DNA from 3 places in the Kouleothrix sp. 19917 genome. Region 1 is predicted to be linked to each of the others. Evidence: a T-box and tRNA genes for the amino acid it is inferred to sense, from the RefSeq annotation. Region 1 holds a T-box; the other regions hold tRNA genes.
What was found. A T-box is a leader RNA that pairs with one kind of tRNA and senses whether it is charged. The one in region 1 lies ahead of ileS (isoleucine--tRNA ligase), so its partner is inferred to be a tRNA-Ile.

Region 1 (5,478 bases):
TCGAAGCTGGGCGGGGCGGCTTTGGCAGGCGCTGCAGGTGTTTCGGTGGTGGTGGGTGTGCTAGCCTCGGGCGCAGCTGCGGGCGCGGCCTGCTCGGCTTCGGCAACGGCGCTGGGCGCGCTGCTGGCGGCCGGCGCGGAAGCAGCGGTGGCGGGTTCGGGCGCGGGCGCTGCGTCGGCCGGCGCAGGGGCAGCCGCTTCGGCGGGTGGTGCATTGCGCTGCTTGATCTGCTCGGCAAGCGCCTTGAGCGACTGATTGATCAGCTGCTTCGACGCGCCCTCGATCAGGCGCTGGCCAACACTTGCCAGCGTGCCGCCGATCTGGGCATCGCCGCCGTAATTCAGCAGCGTTTTGCCGTCTTCCAGCTCTTCCAGATCGACTGTGCCAGTGCCATCGACCACGCCATTGGCGCTGCGGCCGGCGGCAACCAGCTTGTAGTGGCGGGGCGGCTCAATATCTTCGAGCCGAATTTTTCCGCTGTAGGTACCTTTGATCGACTGAATGCCGATCTTGACGGTGCCTTCGTATTCGTTGTCTCCGACCTGTTCCAGGCGCTCGCAGCCGGGAACAATGCGCGCCAGCACTTCCATGTTGTTGAGGGCTTCCCAAACCTGGTCGCGTGGCGCATCAATCGTTGATTTGCCGGATATCTTCAAGCACTGCTCCTTTCAGAACGATGATGCGATCCATAAGTTAAGTTTATAGATACACGAAGTTACAAAGGCGCCGAAAGCGTGTGCGCAGTGTGGAATGGCGCTTGCTGAAAAAGGCACAAACACAACTAGGGCTGAGAGGTGCTGCGTGAATGCAAACCTTTCAGACCCGCGACATGGCCCGGCTTCGGCACAGCCCCGCCAAACCTTTCGCGGATGCGATGGGGTGTGGGCCGTGGCTTGGCTCGGTGGTTGTTTGTGTAGAGACGCTACTATGCTATGCGCTGCGATGCCAGAAATGGGTTGGTATGAGTGCTTGGCCCTGAGTGGCGTGCATGGTACCTACAGCCCTGCGTTTTGTCAAGCGCGGCGCATGGAGTCAGTAATTCTGCTGGGTATGACCAAAGACGAAGGACGAAGGACGAAACGCATCTTGGTCATTCGTCCTTCGTTCTTCGTCCGAGCTGCGCTAGTCGTCCTTGCTGATGCCGAGCGTCAGCGCCTGCCCGTCGAGATCGAGCGTGGCGACATGCGCACCCGCCGCCGGCTGGCCCTGCTCCAGCGAGTTCGCCAGCGTTTCGGTGCGCAGGTACGCGCCCCAGGCCGCCAGCGTCGCGGCCAGCGCGGCGTCGGCGCCCGCCACCGTCACGGCGATGCGGTCGGAGATCGCCAGCCCAGCGGCCTTGCGCGCATCCTGGATGCTGCGCACCAACTCACGCGCCTGGCCCTCGGCGCGCAGCTCGGGCGTCAGCGCCGTGTCGAGCGCCACCAGCACGCCATTGTGCTCGGCCACCGCGTAGCCCTCGGGCGAAGAGCTTTCGACCAGCACGGCCTCGGGCGCAAGCTGCAGCGTTTCGCCGTTCACGGCGAGCGCCAGCGGCTGGCCCGCTTCCAGCGTGTGCGCGGCTGCGCGCGCCGCCTCGCCCGCCAGCTCGCGCAGCGCCTGGGTGAGCGCTGGCACCAGCTTACCGTACTGCTTGCCAACCACGCGCAGGTTCGGCTTGAAGCGATACTCGACCAGATCGGTCGCCGCGTCGAGGTAGCGCACCTCCTTGACGTTCAGCTCGTCGCGCAGCTCGCTTTCGAAGCGCTGCAGCCCGGCCACGGCACTGGCCGGCACGCGCACCCACAGCGCGCCCAGCGGCTGGCGCACCTTCACGCCCGCGCTGCGCCGCGCCGCCCGCCCCAGGCTGATGGCCTCCAGCAGCGTCGCCGTGTCGGCCAGCAGCGCCGGGTCGATCAGCGCAGTGTCGGCCTGCGGCCACGCGGCCAGGTGCACGCTCAGCGCCACGCCTTCGGTCTGCTGCGCCACCAGGTTCTGGTAAAGCGCCTCGCTCAGGAATGGCATGAACGGCGCGAGCAGGCGCGTCACCGTCGTCAGGCAGGTGTAGAGCGTGCTGTAGGCTGCCTGCTTGTCGGCGTCGCTGTCGGCCTTCCAGAAGCGGCGGCGATTGCGGCGCACATACCAGTTCGAAAGGTCGTCGACAAACGCCTCGATCGCCTTGGCCGGCGCGTGGATGTCGTAGTCGTCGAGTGAGGCCGTCACCTCCTGCACCAGCGCGTTGAGTCGCGCCAGCGCCCAGCGGTCGATCGGCTGCAGCTCGGCTGGTGTGCTGCTGTTGGCGGGCGTCCAGCCATCGAGCTTGGCGTAGGTCACAAAGAAGCTGTAGGTGTTCCACAGCGTCAGTATGAACTGCCGCAGCATCTCATTCACCTGCTCGGGCCCGAAGCGGCGCGCGTTATAGGGCGGCGCGCTGGCGAACATATACCAGCGTACCGCGTCGGCGCCAAACTCGTCGATCAGCTCGAACGGGTTGACGACATTGCCGCGCGATTTCGACATTTTCTCGCCCTTGGCGTCGAGGATGTGGCCCAGGCAGATCACGTTTTTGAAGGCTGGCCGATCGAACAGAAGCGTGCTGACGGCGTGCAGCGTGTAGAACCAGCCACGCGTCTGGTCGATCGCTTCCGAGATATAGTCGGCCTGCCCGGCGATTTCGAACAGCTCCTTGTTCTCGAATGGGTAGTGCCACTGCGCCACCGGCATCGAGCCGCTGTCGAACCAGGCATCTGCCACGTCGGGGATGCGCCGCATCGCGCCATGCCCGTCGGGCGCTTCCCACGTCAGCTCGTCCACAAACGGCCGGTGCAGATCAAGGTCTTTCAGGCTGCGCCCGACCTTCTGCTCAAGCTCGGCCACCGAGCCGATGCACTCCATGTGCTTGCCGTCTTCCGAGACCCAGATCGGCAGCGGCGTGCCCCAGAAGCGCTCGCGCGAGATCGCCCAGTCGATGTTGTTGGCCAGCCAGTTGCCGAAGCGCCCGTTCTTGATGTGCTCGGGCACCCAGTGCACTTCCTGGTTGTGCGCCACCAGCCGCTCTTTTTTGGCGGTGGTGCGGATGTACCACGAGGGCTTGGCATAGTACAGCAGCGGGTTCTTGCAGCGCCAGCAGAACGGGTAGGAGTGCTTCACCCGCGCGCTGCGGAACAAAAGCCCGCGCTCCTTCAGGTTGCGCGTGATCACCGGGTCGGCCTGCTTGAAGAACATACCGCCGAAGCCCAGCGCGTCGTAGGCCGGGTAGGCATGCCCGCTCAGATCGACCGAGAACAGCGTGGGCAGGTTGTATTTGCGGCCGACCTCAAGGTCGCCATAGGCCGGCGCGATATGCACGATGCCGGTGCCATCTTCCAGCGACACAAAGTCGTCGGCGATTGCCATGTAGGCGCGCTCAAGGTCGGGCTTGTCGCCCGCGCCGGGCACGCCGTCGTACAGGCGCTGGTAGCGCACGCCCCACAGCGCGTCGCCCTTGAAGCGGTCGAGCACGGTGTAGTTGCCCTCGCCCAGCACCTGATCGGCCAGCGCCTCGGCCAGCACCAGCCGTTCGGGCGAAGCATGTGCGCCCGACGCTGTGTCTGTTTCGCCACTGGCAGCCGGCGAATTTTTCGCCCCAACAAATTCCACCAGCACATAGTCGGCGTCGGGCTTGAGCGCGACGGCTACGTTTGCCGGCAAGGTCCAGGGCGTGGTCGTCCAGGCCAGAAAGGCCGCGCCCGCCAGCGCCGCGTCGTGCGGGTGCCCGCTCGGCTCGTGGCGGAAGCGGATCCACACGCTTGGGTCATCGACATTATCTTCAAAGCCCAGCGCAACCTCGGCATCGGCCAGGGTCGTGCCGCAGCGCGGGCAATGCATGGTGACCTTATAGTCGCGGAACAGCAGGTCTTTGTCCCAGAACTGGCGCAAGATCCACCACAGCGACTCGATGTAGCTGTTGTCGTAGGTGGTGTATGGGTTGTCCAGATCGAGCCAGAACGCGATCCGATCGGTCAGCCGCTCGAACTCGTCGACATAGCGGTTGACGCTTTCCTTACACTTCGCGTTGAACTCCTTGATGCCATACTTCTCGATGTCGGGCTTGCCGCTGAAGCCCAGCTCCTTCTCCACCTCGACCTCGACCGGCAGTCCGTGCGTATCCCAGCCGCCACGCGCACCGATCACATAGCGCCCGCGCATGCGCTGGTAGCGCACGATCAGGTCTTTGGTGACACGCGCCTCAACGTGGTGCACGCCCGGCCGGCCATTCGCCGTGGGCGGCCCTTCGAAGAAGATAAACGGGCGCGCGCGATCCCCGGCCGCCAGCGCCTGCTTGACGATATTCTGCTCGGCCCACCATTGTGCAACTGTTTGCTCAAGCTTGGGAAAAGCCAGCTTGGCGTCGACATCTTGAAATGGCATAGTTCCTCCAGCGGGGCGCAGGTAGCGAACTGTTCGCCACTCGTCGCCCTGATCCGTTCTACGGACAACAAAAAACCCCGTCCCTGTACAGGGACGAGGCATCATCTACCCCGCGGTACCACCCCGCTTGGCGCATATGCGCCCGCTTCGTGAAGGTGCTAACACACCTCCGCCCGGGTAACGTCGGGCGAGACCGGAAACCTTTACTCTGCGCCGGGTGACTGCGAGATAGCAACGCCCGGTGCGGTTCGAGGCTCGGCTCGGGAGGGATTTTTGCTGGCCCGCCAGGCACGCCTTTCACCAACCGCGTGCTCGCTGAACTGCGCTACAACCAGCTACTTGTCTCCGTCAGTGCCTGTTGCTCATATTGTACCATATTCGCGCAAGCCGCGTGCAAGGGCCAAAAGTCGGAGTTTGGTTTTCTTCCCGCGCCAAAAATGCTTGACACTTCAAGAACAAATGTGCTATAGTGCGGGCAGAGCAGCTACCGGCATTGAGAGGAGCACAGCAATGAGCAAAGATTTGAACAAAGTGCAACTTACCGGCCGATTAGGTGCCGACCCCGAGCTGCGCCAAACGCCCCAGGGCCATGCCGTCACGACATTTCGCGTTGCGTCCAACCGCTCGTGGCGCACTGCCGAAGGCGAAGCGCATGAAGACACCGAGTGGTTTCGCGTGGTGGCGTGGAACAAGCTCGCCGATATTTGCGCGCAATGGATGATGAAAGGCTCGCGCGTGTATGTCGAAGGCCGCCTGCAAACCCGACAGTGGGAAGATCAGGATGGGCAAACGCGCTACCTCAGCGAAGTGATCGCCAATGACATCATCATCCTCGATGCCCGGCGCGATCAATTGGCAGCGCCTGCCGAGCCAGTTGGGGCAAGCGCCGCACCTGCCGCTACAGTTCCTGCCGCCGCTGCCCCTGCCCGCCCGGCGCGCGCCGCAAAAGTCGCTGCCCTGCCGCGCGGCACCAACACCTTCGACGAAGAAGATTTGCCGTTTTAGCTCTGCATATATTGCGCTTTGGGATGCATGCCCAGTTTTCAGGCTGGCAGGCATCTCTTTTTATGTTGGCGCACATCATAGTGGCGC
Region 2 (5,478 bases), on a different replicon from region 1:
AACCCGCCTTGCTCTCTGTCGCCATCCCGAGCGTGGATGTAGCCGCCGTCAATGCCGACGGTCAGCGGCCCCAGGGGCCGGGGTAGCGCATCCCAATCGCGCACTCAGCCCTCGATAAAGAACGGCTGCTCGTCGCCAAGTTCATTCTCCAGTCGCTCGGCCACCTGCTGCGTATGCCGATAGATCGTGGCGCGGTTCGCCTGGAGTGGCAGCACCTCGGAGAGCACGTCGACGGTGACCCCAAACGGCAGCAGCGCCGCCCACCTGGCTTCCAGATAGCATCGTTCGGGTGTCGTCCGCTCCACCAGGCGCTCCGCCAGCGGGCTGCTACTGCCTGGGCTGTCGGCTGGCTGACAGGCGCAGCGCCTCAAGCGTGGGCTGTCGAGCCGCAGCGTGCCGAACAGCGAGCGCACCACAATCTGGTGATGGCCCTTGCACTGACGCGGTGCGCCACAGGCAGGGCAGGTCTGCTGAGCTGTAGTGTAGCTGGCTGCCTGCTGGGCAACCATACTCTCCTGCACGCCGGCCAGGATCGCCTTTCCCTCGGCCAAGCTCAGGCCGAGGGTCTCCTCTGTCAGTCCCTCGCGCTCAAGGGCGGCCACCTCGGTCACGACCTTGGACCCATCCCCTGGCTCGATAACGAGCTGCACCGTGAGCTTCATGCGCACGCCTCCGTTTCGGACGTGACCATTTGGTCGTGTCGCAGCTGCTGATTGATAGCGCGACGGTCGCAGCGATTGACAGACGCCCAGTACTGGAGCGTCCGTAGCTCGTCGTAGGGGTCGTGATGCGCGTCCGGGTCGTCGATGAGGGCCAGGAGGCGCTCGATCATGTGGAGCGGGTGATACTGCTGGCGCAGGGCGAGAAAAGCGTGGGGATCAGCACACTCCTCTGGTGGTGCGGCACGAGCGCCACCGACACACACGGGGTAATGGTGGCCTGGGGCTGCCGAGATGATCTGCTCGATGCGGATCTCGTGGCGCCAGGGGACGTGGAAGTTGTACTCGTAGTTGAAGCGCTCGCCCACTCGAAAGCGGAAATCAGCCAGGCGAAGGTGGTCGGGGTTGTCGGCAAAGCTGACCCCGCCGAGGTAGGCGATGCCGTAGTGTTTGCCGTGGATGATGAACTGATGGAGATGCGAGGCGCTCCAGCCGAAGGCGATCTGGATGCTGGCGTGCAGCTCGGCGATGGTCGTCGCATCGGTAACGAGTAGCCGGCGCCAGATCATGGGGCTGATGCGGTCGAGCCGGATGCGGAGTTGGTAGACAGCAGAGGAGTCGAGGGTGGACATACAGCACCTCGTAGCAGAACGCGGTTAACTAGGATGCCGTGCTGAGCAGGAAAAGGGGGGATAAGCACGACCGAGAGATTATACCGGAAACGAGTATTGCGACGTTGCCCCGGTTTGAAATGGTCTCGTCTTAATGGGATGGCGCTACGGCATCTTCCCTGCGGCCCGAAACTTTACGCCGCACCCTGACGCATCAAATCGCTTGAAGTAGAACATCTTTTCTGCTATACTTGGGCATGGCCTACAAAATCGCCGCCACCACCAACACTGTCCAAATCATCGCGTTGCGCCATCTCCCTGCGGACACGTTCGCCTTGTGCGACACGCTGCGGCGCGAGGCCGGCCGCTGTTGGAGTGCTCTCGTACAGGCCCATATCGCCGCTCGCGATCAAGGAGTCTGGCTGACGGAAGCTGATCTCAACGCCCTAACGAGGGGAGGGGTCTATGCGCTTCACTCGCAGAGCGCCCAGTTCCTTGTCCAGCAACTGCTGGCTAACGTGGCCACCACCCGCCACAACCGTGCCGCTGGCGATACTCAGGCCAACTACCCACACCACTCGAAGTCATTCCAAACAGTGGTATGGAAGGGGCAGGCAGTGCGGGTCGTGGACAGCACCCTCATCCTGCCAAACGGGCGAAAGCAGCGCGATCTGGTGTTGCCGCTGCCGGAGCGGTTCCGCGGCGCAACCATCCGCCAGGTCGCCTTGCTGTGGCGGGCTGATCACTTCGAGATCGCGCTCACTGTTGAGGAACCACCAGACCCGCCTACTCGCACCGACGGTATCACCGCCGGGGTCGACCTCGGCGAAATCAACGTCGCGACCATCGTCACCGAACGAGGTGACGCGCTGGTACTCAACGGGCGCTATTTGCGGTCGGTCAAGCGGCTGCGCAACAAACGGCACAGTACGCTCACGACGAAGCTCGCCCGCTGTCGGAAGGGCAGTCGCCGCTGGAAACGATTGACACAGCGTAAGGCTCAGGCATCGGCACAGTTCTATCGCCAGCAGCGTCACATTCTCCACACCGCAAGCCGTCGCCTGGCGGACTTCGCACGCCAGCACGGCGTGACCCGGCTGGCGGTCGGCGACGTGCGGGACATTGCAGATAGTGTGGACAAGGGTCGCAAAACCAACCAGAAGCTGTCCCAATGGGCGCGTGGCCAGTTTGAAGCCTATATGCGCTACAAGGCGCGTCGGTTTGGTTGCACCACCGACCACATTCCCGAAGACTACTCGACCCGGACATGCGCGGCGTGTGGGCATGTCCACTCCTCCGCACCACGGGGGCGGGTGTTCCGCTGCTCCGGCTGTGGTGCGATTGTCCACCGTGACGCCAATGGTGGTGCGAACATTTGCTCCCGCAGCATGTTCGGCTGCTATGGGCGCGTCCAGGTGCGGCAGACCACGTATCGACATGCGTGTCATGTCGTAGTGCCTCGGACACAGGCCAGGAGTGCGCCTCCTGTTGCTGCGCGGCGCTAACGCCGCCAGAAACCGCCCACTTTCAGCGGACGGAGTGTCACACAGCGGTCTGAGGCAGATTCCGACGGCCGGTACCAGAGGGAGGAGGTCGGCGTTCGAGCCGCCGGCAGAGCAGCGGCTCTGCTCGTCTAACTGGATAGGACACTTCCCGCTGCGGAGATCGGCGTTCGAGCCGCCGACGGGGCCGCGGCCCTGCTCGTCTAACTGGACAGGATACCGCCTTACGATCCCAGCGAGGCCACGATGGATACACCTGACGACGGCGGCTATGCCGCCTATGAGTGCCTGATGGCCGCGCTGAGCTTCGCTGAGATCCCCCACCTCCTTCCCCAATACCTTGTTCGGCGCCGACATCGTCGCGGAGCAAGCCACGTACCTCAAACGGTGGCTGCGCGCGACCCCCAGAAGAGCGATCTGCTGAGCGCCATCCGCTGGCGGCAACCGCGCTGGAGCAACTCGCCGGCCTCCGGTTCGACCGGGCAGAGGCCAATATGCGCAAAGCTGCGGTGCGTATCCACGCGCACCACGGCGACCTCCGGCTCCCGCCGCTATGACGGGAGCTACCTCGGGCGTTAGTGTAACAGGAACACGGCCGTCTTATAAACCGCAGTCCAAGGTGCAACTCCTTGACGCCCGACCATCGACAGCTATCGACACCGCAGTACGGTGTTAAACGCGCAGGGTGCATGGTAGACCATCGCTGGCCAGCGCGCCAGAGGAACTTCCCGACTGCTCGCCCAGCTCATACGAGCTGGAACACTACCTCCTGAAACAGCAAGGGAGGGCGCCGGCGCGCGAGTGCCCGGCGACGTAAGACGCCAACAGAAAGAACGTTCCGGCCGATGGCCCTCGGGCTCAGGTCAGGACTGAAACAGTCGGGGTAAGCGCCCGACAGCGCCGGCAGCAATGCCGACGGCTAGGGGACTGCGCTGGTGAGAGCAGCAAGGCCGGTGGGCCAGGCGCCCTCTGGGAGCCGCAAGGCGTTTGCACCAGAGAGTTTGGTCCGGCCGCCGCCGCGACGGCGAGGCGCGGTAACACCGCGCAAGCTAGGAACGGCGTCCGCGGGTCGCCCGTGGGCAGAGAGATGATGGTCCGTGACAGAATCGGGGGCATTCCATAGCACCAAAAAGGCCATCTGGGCATTGTCCCAGATGGCCTTTCTTTTTGATCTGGACACTGCTTGATGAGATCAAAGCCAAGCTGCTCGACCGCAACGTATAAGCGTTTCGGCGCGCCGGTGAGGGTTCGAGGACAGTCTGATGCCCGCGATTTTTCGCATGAAACATATAATTCTGCAATTTTTCGCACCGAGCGGTATATTTTTCGCATCAAAGCGCCTGCGCCGTGGCGATGAGGGGAACGCGAGAAGGCAGTTTGGATGCGCGATCTCCCCGATTCCTCCGTTCGCACCAAGCGATATAAAACGCCCTTCTATCTTTACATCGGAAGCGCAAGCGGTAGTATACTGCTGTGGCAGACAAAGCGATCCGCTATGAACGACGATCTCGCTCAACAGAAACCAGGTGCTGGGACGAGTGCCCCAACGCGTCGAATCAACGTCGCGCTTGACCAGGCGCTTCTAAGGCGCTGTGCGCCGTACGGAAGCCAGACCGAGGTGGTAGAGCAGGCCCTCCGCGCTTTTTTTGCGGCCCCCGACACGGCGGTGCCGCGAAGTACGGTGCTCAGAGAAACCGTCGGCACTACTTCGGTCGATCGGCAACTCATCATGGCCGTAAAGTGGTTCGCGCTCGATCGAGAGGTGGAGCGGGGGAGGCGTGTTTCACAGCGAGCGGTTATCGAAGAGATCGTCCGCGCCTACCTGGACGCGCGTGACGCGGAGTCCCGCGGTTAGATCCGCGCTGCGCTCAGGCATAATTCGGAGCCAGGCATGCATGCTGGCCGGGCGGCGTCGGCAAGATGCGGGGGCGCACACGCGCCCCGGCTTCTTTGGTATACTAGAGCAGCTTCACCGCACACAGTACCGCTGGTGACCATGCAAACGCAACCTGCCTCTGCCAGGCACACGAGAACAGTCGCCATCGATCGCGCATTAGTCCAGCGCGCCCAGGCCCGAGGAGCGCCGGCCGGCATTATCGAGGATGCGCTGCGCGCGTTTTTGGAGCGCCCCGACCTGGAAATTCCGCGCGAGCCGTTGACGGCTAAGGATCTCCGGGTCATACGCCTGGACTCGGATCTGCTGCTGCGAGTCAAGGGCTTTGCCCTCGATCAGCAGGCACGCCGTGGAAAGCGGGTGACCGTGCGCGCGATTGTCGAGGAGGTGCTCCGCGCGCGCCTCGATGCGCTGGATCAGGTCGCCTCTCCGGCGGGCGAACCATCGAGTGCGCCGCCGCATCCTCCCCAGGACGTCGCCTGACGCCGACTGGCCCCGCAGCTCCACGAGCCAGCAGCCGGAAGCTGGAAGCAGCAGCCTGTTCACGGACGTATCCTCGCCGCGTCTCGTGTGCCGCCAACACGAGCGTTAGGTGTATCATACGAATCGTCGGTAAGGGCATGCGTCCGATCAGGATCGGACGCATGCCCTCGTGACTTGTTTTCATTTTGCCGAGCTTCCGCAACGCTTGCTGGGTCGATCTGCTGGTACACTCTGCATACCACGCACGATATGTGCCGTGGCGATCGCTATGACCGGTGGGGGTGTGTATGACGGTTGCTTCGCTGTCGCGCCTGCGGCGTGACCTCACC
Region 3 (5,478 bases), 2.1 Mb from region 1:
GCATACTTCTTGGGCTGCACCCTTTGATAGGTTCTGCGCGCTACTCAGGGTGCTATTGCGGAAAGCATGATCAATTTCCTTTGTGCAGGATTTTTGCGCAACGCGCAAAAATCCTGCACAAATTAATCGTACATACCTTGCTGCCGCAGGCAAAAGCGCATCACAACTATGAAAAACATAATGGCTTTCCGCAAAGCCGCGCTAGCGTGAATCGCGTTTGACAAGGCCGCGCCGCTGTAGTATAATCCGCGGGCGTTGACGTGAGGCAACCTGTTTCACCTCCCCGAGGTAAACATTTTACAAGGCAATACAGCTAGCACAGCCTCTGGCGTGCTGGTTTTTATTTGCCAAGGGCCTTGCGTCTGCACTTTACCAACACAGAAATGCAAGTCAGTGCGGTGAACCCGATCATTATGATCGGAAAACCATTTTATGAAGAGTTTGATCCTGGCTCAGGACGAACGCTGGCGGCGTGCCTAATGCATGCAAGTCGCACGGAGAGCCTTCGGGCTCTGAGTGGCGCACGGCTGAGGAACACGTGGGAATCTGCCCGACCGTGGGGGATAACGCGCCGAAAGGCGTGCTAATCCCGCATACGCTCGCAAGAGGAAAGCAGTAATGCGCGGTCGGAGGAGCCTGCGGCCCATCAGGTAGTTGGCGGGGTAACGGCCCACCAAGCCACTGACGGGTAGCTGGTCTGTGAGGACAACCAGCCAGACTGGGACTGAGACACGGCCCAGACTCCTACGGGAGGCAGCAGCAAGGAATTTTCGTCAATGGGCGCAAGCCTGAACGAGCAACGCCGCGTGGAGGATGACGGCCTTCGGGTTGTAAACTCCTTTTCCGGGGGATGATTGTGACCGTACCCCGGGAATAAGGCTCGGCTAACTCTGTGCCAGCAGCCGCGGTAAGACAGAGGAGCCAAGCGTTGTCCGGATTGATCTGGGCGTAAAGCGCACGCAGGCGGTTGGGCACGTGGGGTGTGAAAGCGGCCCGCTTAACGGGCCGAGGCCATCCCATACGGCCCGACTTGAGCCTGGCAGAGGTTCGTGGAATTGCCGGTGTAGTGGTGAAATGCGTAGAGATCGGCAGGAACACCAAGGGGGAAACCAGCGAACTGGGCCAGAGCTGACGCTCAGGTGCGAAAGCGTGGGGAGCGAACCGGATTAGATACCCGGGTAGTCCACGCCGTAAACGATGAATACTCGGCATCTGGGGGGCGATATTCGTCCGCCGGGTGCCCCAGCTAACGCGGTAAGTATTCCGCCTGGGAACTACGAGCGCAAGCTTAAAACTCAAAGGAATTGACGGGGGCCCGCACAAGCAGCGGAGCGTGTGGTTTAATTCGACGCAACGCGCAGAACCTTACCCAGGTTTGACATGGCACTGCAAGCCGGTGAAAGCCGGTCGCCTTCGAGGGTGTGCCACAGATGCTGCATGGCTGTCGTCAGCTCGTGTCGTGAGATGTTGGGTTAAGTCCCGCAACGAGCGCAACCCCTACGGTCAGTTACCTGTGTCTGGCCGGACTGCCCATCTTGGGAGGAAGGCGGGGATGACGTCAAGTCCGCATGGCTCTTACGCCTGGGGCGACACACACGCTACAATGTCGGTGGCAATGCGCAGCGACCTGGCAACAGGGAGCAAATCGCCAATCACCGACCCAGTGCAGATTGGGGGCTGCAACTCGCCCCCATGAAGGCGGAGTTGCTAGTAACCGCGTATCAGCCATGGCGCGGTGAATACGTACCCGGGCCTTGTACACACCGCCCGTCACGTCATGGGAGTTGTCAATGCTTGAAGTCCGTGGGCCAACCGTTTCGGCGGAGGCAGCGGCCGAGGGCAGGGGCAGCGACTGGGACGAAGTCGTAACAAGGTAGCCGTACCGGAAGGTGCGGCTGGATCACCTCCTTTCTAGGGAGCTCAGGCACTCTTCCTTGCCTGCATCGTCTGGCTTGCATTCCTGTGGTAAAGTTATGCTATAATACGGGCACGGGCGTATAGCTCAGTTGGTTAGAGCGCGATCCTGATAAGATCGAGGTCCCTGGTTCGAGTCCAGGTACGCCCACCAAACGCCGAGGTTCCGGTTTGCACCGGGCCTCGGTTTTTTGTGTGGGCACGCCCGGCCCGGGATGAAGATGTACAAAATAATCCGGCAAACATTTTGCCCTGGCCGCTAAAGCAGCGGGCTAAATTGCGGCGAAGCCCGCCTTCGCGGGCTGGAGCAGGCCGCGAAGGCGGCCTTTGCAATTGCAGCCGAGGGCTTAAGCCCCACGGCCCGCGCTACACCCCGGTTTTTTGTGCGCCTTGACAGCCCCCCGCCCCCGGCGTATACTAGCCGCGGTGACAAAAATCACGGAGTTGGTCGCTCCTTCGTTAGGCGCGGCGCTCACACAAACACAGGTCACTGTCCCGAACCGTCGAAAGACGCTAAGGGGCACACGGCGCGGCCCGGCCTAAGGGTCATGTCAAGGTGACTGCAGCGATTGCTACGTTGTGTGGGGGCTTAAGCTCAACCAGGGGGGAGAGGACGACGCAGCGTCTGCGTTTTCCGCCCCCTTGCATCTGCGAGGGGGCGTTTTGATGGATGGTATATGGACGACGGTCATTCCGCGACGGTGCAATGTGCATCCGCAATCTGTCGGCAGCGCTCCTTCCCCAGCGTGCTGCGCCGGCCCGTTCCTGCCACCCCGTAGCGGCAGGCGCTAAGCCGCGCACCACGCGCGGCGGCAGGCCCGCGGTTTGCTGCCAGTTTGCGGCAACCGGAGGCACGCCATGCTGTTTCTCGCAACGATTCTTGATGGCGCCGTGCATGGCAAGCGCGGCGAGCCGCTTGGCCGGCTGGAAGATGTGATCGTGCGCATCGGCGACGATCTGTACCCCCCGATCAGCGGCCTGGTGGTGCGCGATCGGCGGCGGCTGTTTTTTGTGCCCGCCGCACAGCTTGAGTCGATCAACGGCGTCGCCAAGCTCTTAAGTTCCACCGTTAATCTGCGCCCGTTCAGCCGCCGCGACGGCGAAGTGCTGCTGCGCAAAGACGTGCTCGACCACCAGATTATCGACATAACTGGCCGGCGGATTGTGCGCGTCAACGACGTGCAGCTCGCCCGCGTCGAAGGCGCATACCGCCTGATTGGCGTGGATGTCAGCCCGCAGGCGCTGGTGCGCCGGCTCGGGCCGCGCCGCCTGTCCGACCGAATCATCGGCCGGCAGATCATCGACTGGCGCGAGGCGCAGTACCTCGCCAGCGCCGCACCCGTGCAGCTCCGGGTTTCCTACGATCGCCTTTCCGAGATCAACCCGGTCGACCTGGCGCGGATTGTTGATGCGCTTTCGTACCGCGAGAGCGCCGAGATCGTGGCCGCGCTGGATGACGAAACCGCCGCCGAGACGCTGGAAGAAGTCAGCGACGAGCGCCTGGCCGACCTGCTGGAAGGCATGGATCAGGAGCGCGCCGCCGATATTCTGGAAGAAATGACGCCTGGCGCGGCCGCCGACGCGCTGGAAGACCTCGACGACGAAGTGGCCGAGCAGCTGCTGGCGCGCATGGAACCGGAAGAAGCCGCCGATGTTCAGCAGTTACTGGCCTACGACGAAGACAGCACTGGCCGCATCATGACCACCGATTTCGTGCGCGTGCCGGTGGGCGCATCGGTAGGCGACGCGCTGGCGATTGTGCGCGGGCTGGAAGAAGCGCCCGACCCGCTGCTAGCGGTTTATATCGTCGAAACGCCACCCGACCTCCCGCCCGACGACGACGCGCCCGCATTTCTGCACGGCATTGTGCGGCTGCGCAACCTCATTCTGGCCGACCCGGCCACGCCGCTGGCCGAGCTGATGGACGACGACGTGCCGACCGTCGGGCCGGAAGACCGCGCGGAAGACGCGGCGCGCGTGCTGGCCGAGTATAACCTGCTGGCTGTGCCAGTGCTCGACGACGACGGACGCATGATTGGCATTGTGACGGTTGACGACGCGCTGGCAGTTCTGCTGCCCGAGATCTGGCAGCGGCGCGGCGCGCGGGCTTTTGGCTAGTGCGCTTTCAGCGCAGGGGTTGGGGTTTAGGGTTTGGGGATTGCGATGCGCAACGAAGCCTTTTACCGCTATAAAACCTCACTGGGAATTGCGCGAGATCGCTGGCGACAAGCGTTACGACAAGGAATCACGATTATGACGACACGCAATACGGCCAGCAGCGGCACCGTGCGCGAGCGCATTCGGGCGCGGCGGCGGCGGATCTGGCCCTACCTGATGGCACTCGGCCCCGGCTTGCTGGCGGCCAGCGCGGGCAACGACGCCGGTGGCATCGCAACCTACGCCTCGGCGGGCGCTTCCTATGGCTATGGAATGCTCTGGGCCATGGTAATCGTTACGCTGTTTGTGGGCGTGGTGCAGGAAATGAGCGCCCGGCTCGGCGCAGTGACGGGCAAAGGCTTTTCCGACCTGGTGCGCGAAAACTTCTCGCTGCGCGTCACCGCGCTGATCCTGATGACATTGTTCGTCGCCAATTTCGGCATTATCGTCTCGGAGTTTGTTGGCATCGCCGCCGCCGCCGAGCTCTTTGGCGTGAGCCGCTACATCGCCGTGCCAATTGCGGCGGCGCTGGTCTGGGCACTGATCACGCGCGGCTCGTACGAGCGGGTGGAAAAAATCTTTCTGGTGCTGACGCTGGGTTTTTTTGCCTACATCGGCGCGGCGGTGCTGGCGCGGCCCGACTGGGGCGATGTGCTGCTGCAAACCGTGCGGCCCATGCCGCGCCTGGAAGTGGGCTACCTGCAACTGCTGATCGCGCTGATCGGCACGACGATCTCGCCCTACATGCAGCTGTATGTCCAGTCGTCGGTGGTGGAAAAGGGCGTGACGCCGGAAGAATACCCCTACACGCGCTTTGATGTGTTTGCCGGCACGCTGTTCGCCGGCATCGTGGCCGCGTTCATCATCATCGCCACGGCGGCTACGCTGTTCCCGCGCGGCATTGCCGTCGAAACTGCCGCCGACGCCGCCACGGCGCTGGAGCCGGTGGCCGGGCCGTATGCGCGCCTCTTGTTTGGCATGGGCCTGCTGGGCGCGTCGCTGCTGGCGGCGGGCGTGCTGCCGCTGGCGACGACCTATGTGATGAGCGAGGCGCTGGGATTTGAGCGTGGCGTGTCGCGCTCGTGGAGCGAAGCACCGATCTTTATGGGCTTGTTCACGGGCCTGGTGGCGCTCGGCGCACTGATCGCGCTGATTCCCGGCCTGCCGCTGTTTCAGGTGCTGGTGGGCGTGTATGTGCTGAATGGCGTGCTGCTGCCGATTGAGCTATTCGCGATTCTGGCGCTGGTCAACAACCACGAGCTGATGGGGAAGTACACGAATCGCGGCGGCTACAACACGCTGGCCTGGGCGATTGCGATTATCGTCAGCGTGCTGTCGGTGGGGCTGATTGGCATCACGGTGCTGGGCTGGTTTGGTGTGAGTCTGGGCTAGTGCATGTACGATTGA

Region 2: it encodes a tRNA-Ile, which carries the amino acid that the T-box ahead of ileS (isoleucine--tRNA ligase) is inferred to sense. The anticodon was not compared.
Region 3: it encodes a tRNA-Ile, which carries the amino acid that the T-box ahead of ileS (isoleucine--tRNA ligase) is inferred to sense. The anticodon was not compared.

What each region holds. Positions count from the first base shown of each region.
Region 1 is NZ_CP097099.1:6,662,342-6,667,819, forward strand. It holds gene M1P90_RS27010 (SRPBCC family protein) at 1-656, opposite strand, end outside; gene ileS (isoleucine--tRNA ligase) at 1,123-4,386, opposite strand; T-box leader at 4,473-4,747, opposite strand; gene M1P90_RS27020 (single-stranded DNA-binding protein) at 4,897-5,391, shown strand.
Region 2 is NZ_CP097100.1:274,441-279,918, forward strand. It holds partial or broken gene M1P90_RS36205 (ISKra4 family transposase) at 1-662, opposite strand, end outside; gene M1P90_RS36210 (plasmid pRiA4b ORF-3 family protein) at 659-1,291, opposite strand; gene M1P90_RS36215 (RNA-guided endonuclease InsQ/TnpB family protein) at 1,528-2,775, shown strand; tRNA gene M1P90_RS36220 (tRNA-Ile) at 3,342-3,415, shown strand; gene M1P90_RS36225 (hypothetical protein) at 4,268-4,627, shown strand; gene M1P90_RS36230 (hypothetical protein) at 4,826-5,212, opposite strand; gene M1P90_RS36235 (permease) at 5,437-5,478, shown strand, end outside.
Region 3 is NZ_CP097099.1:4,593,064-4,598,541, reverse strand. It holds rRNA gene M1P90_RS18705 (16S ribosomal RNA) at 430-1,911, shown strand; tRNA gene M1P90_RS18700 (tRNA-Ile) at 1,992-2,068, shown strand; M-box (ykoK) riboswitch at 2,363-2,527, shown strand; gene M1P90_RS18695 (magnesium transporter MgtE N-terminal domain-containing protein) at 2,773-4,032, shown strand; gene M1P90_RS18690 (Nramp family divalent metal transporter) at 4,168-5,463, shown strand.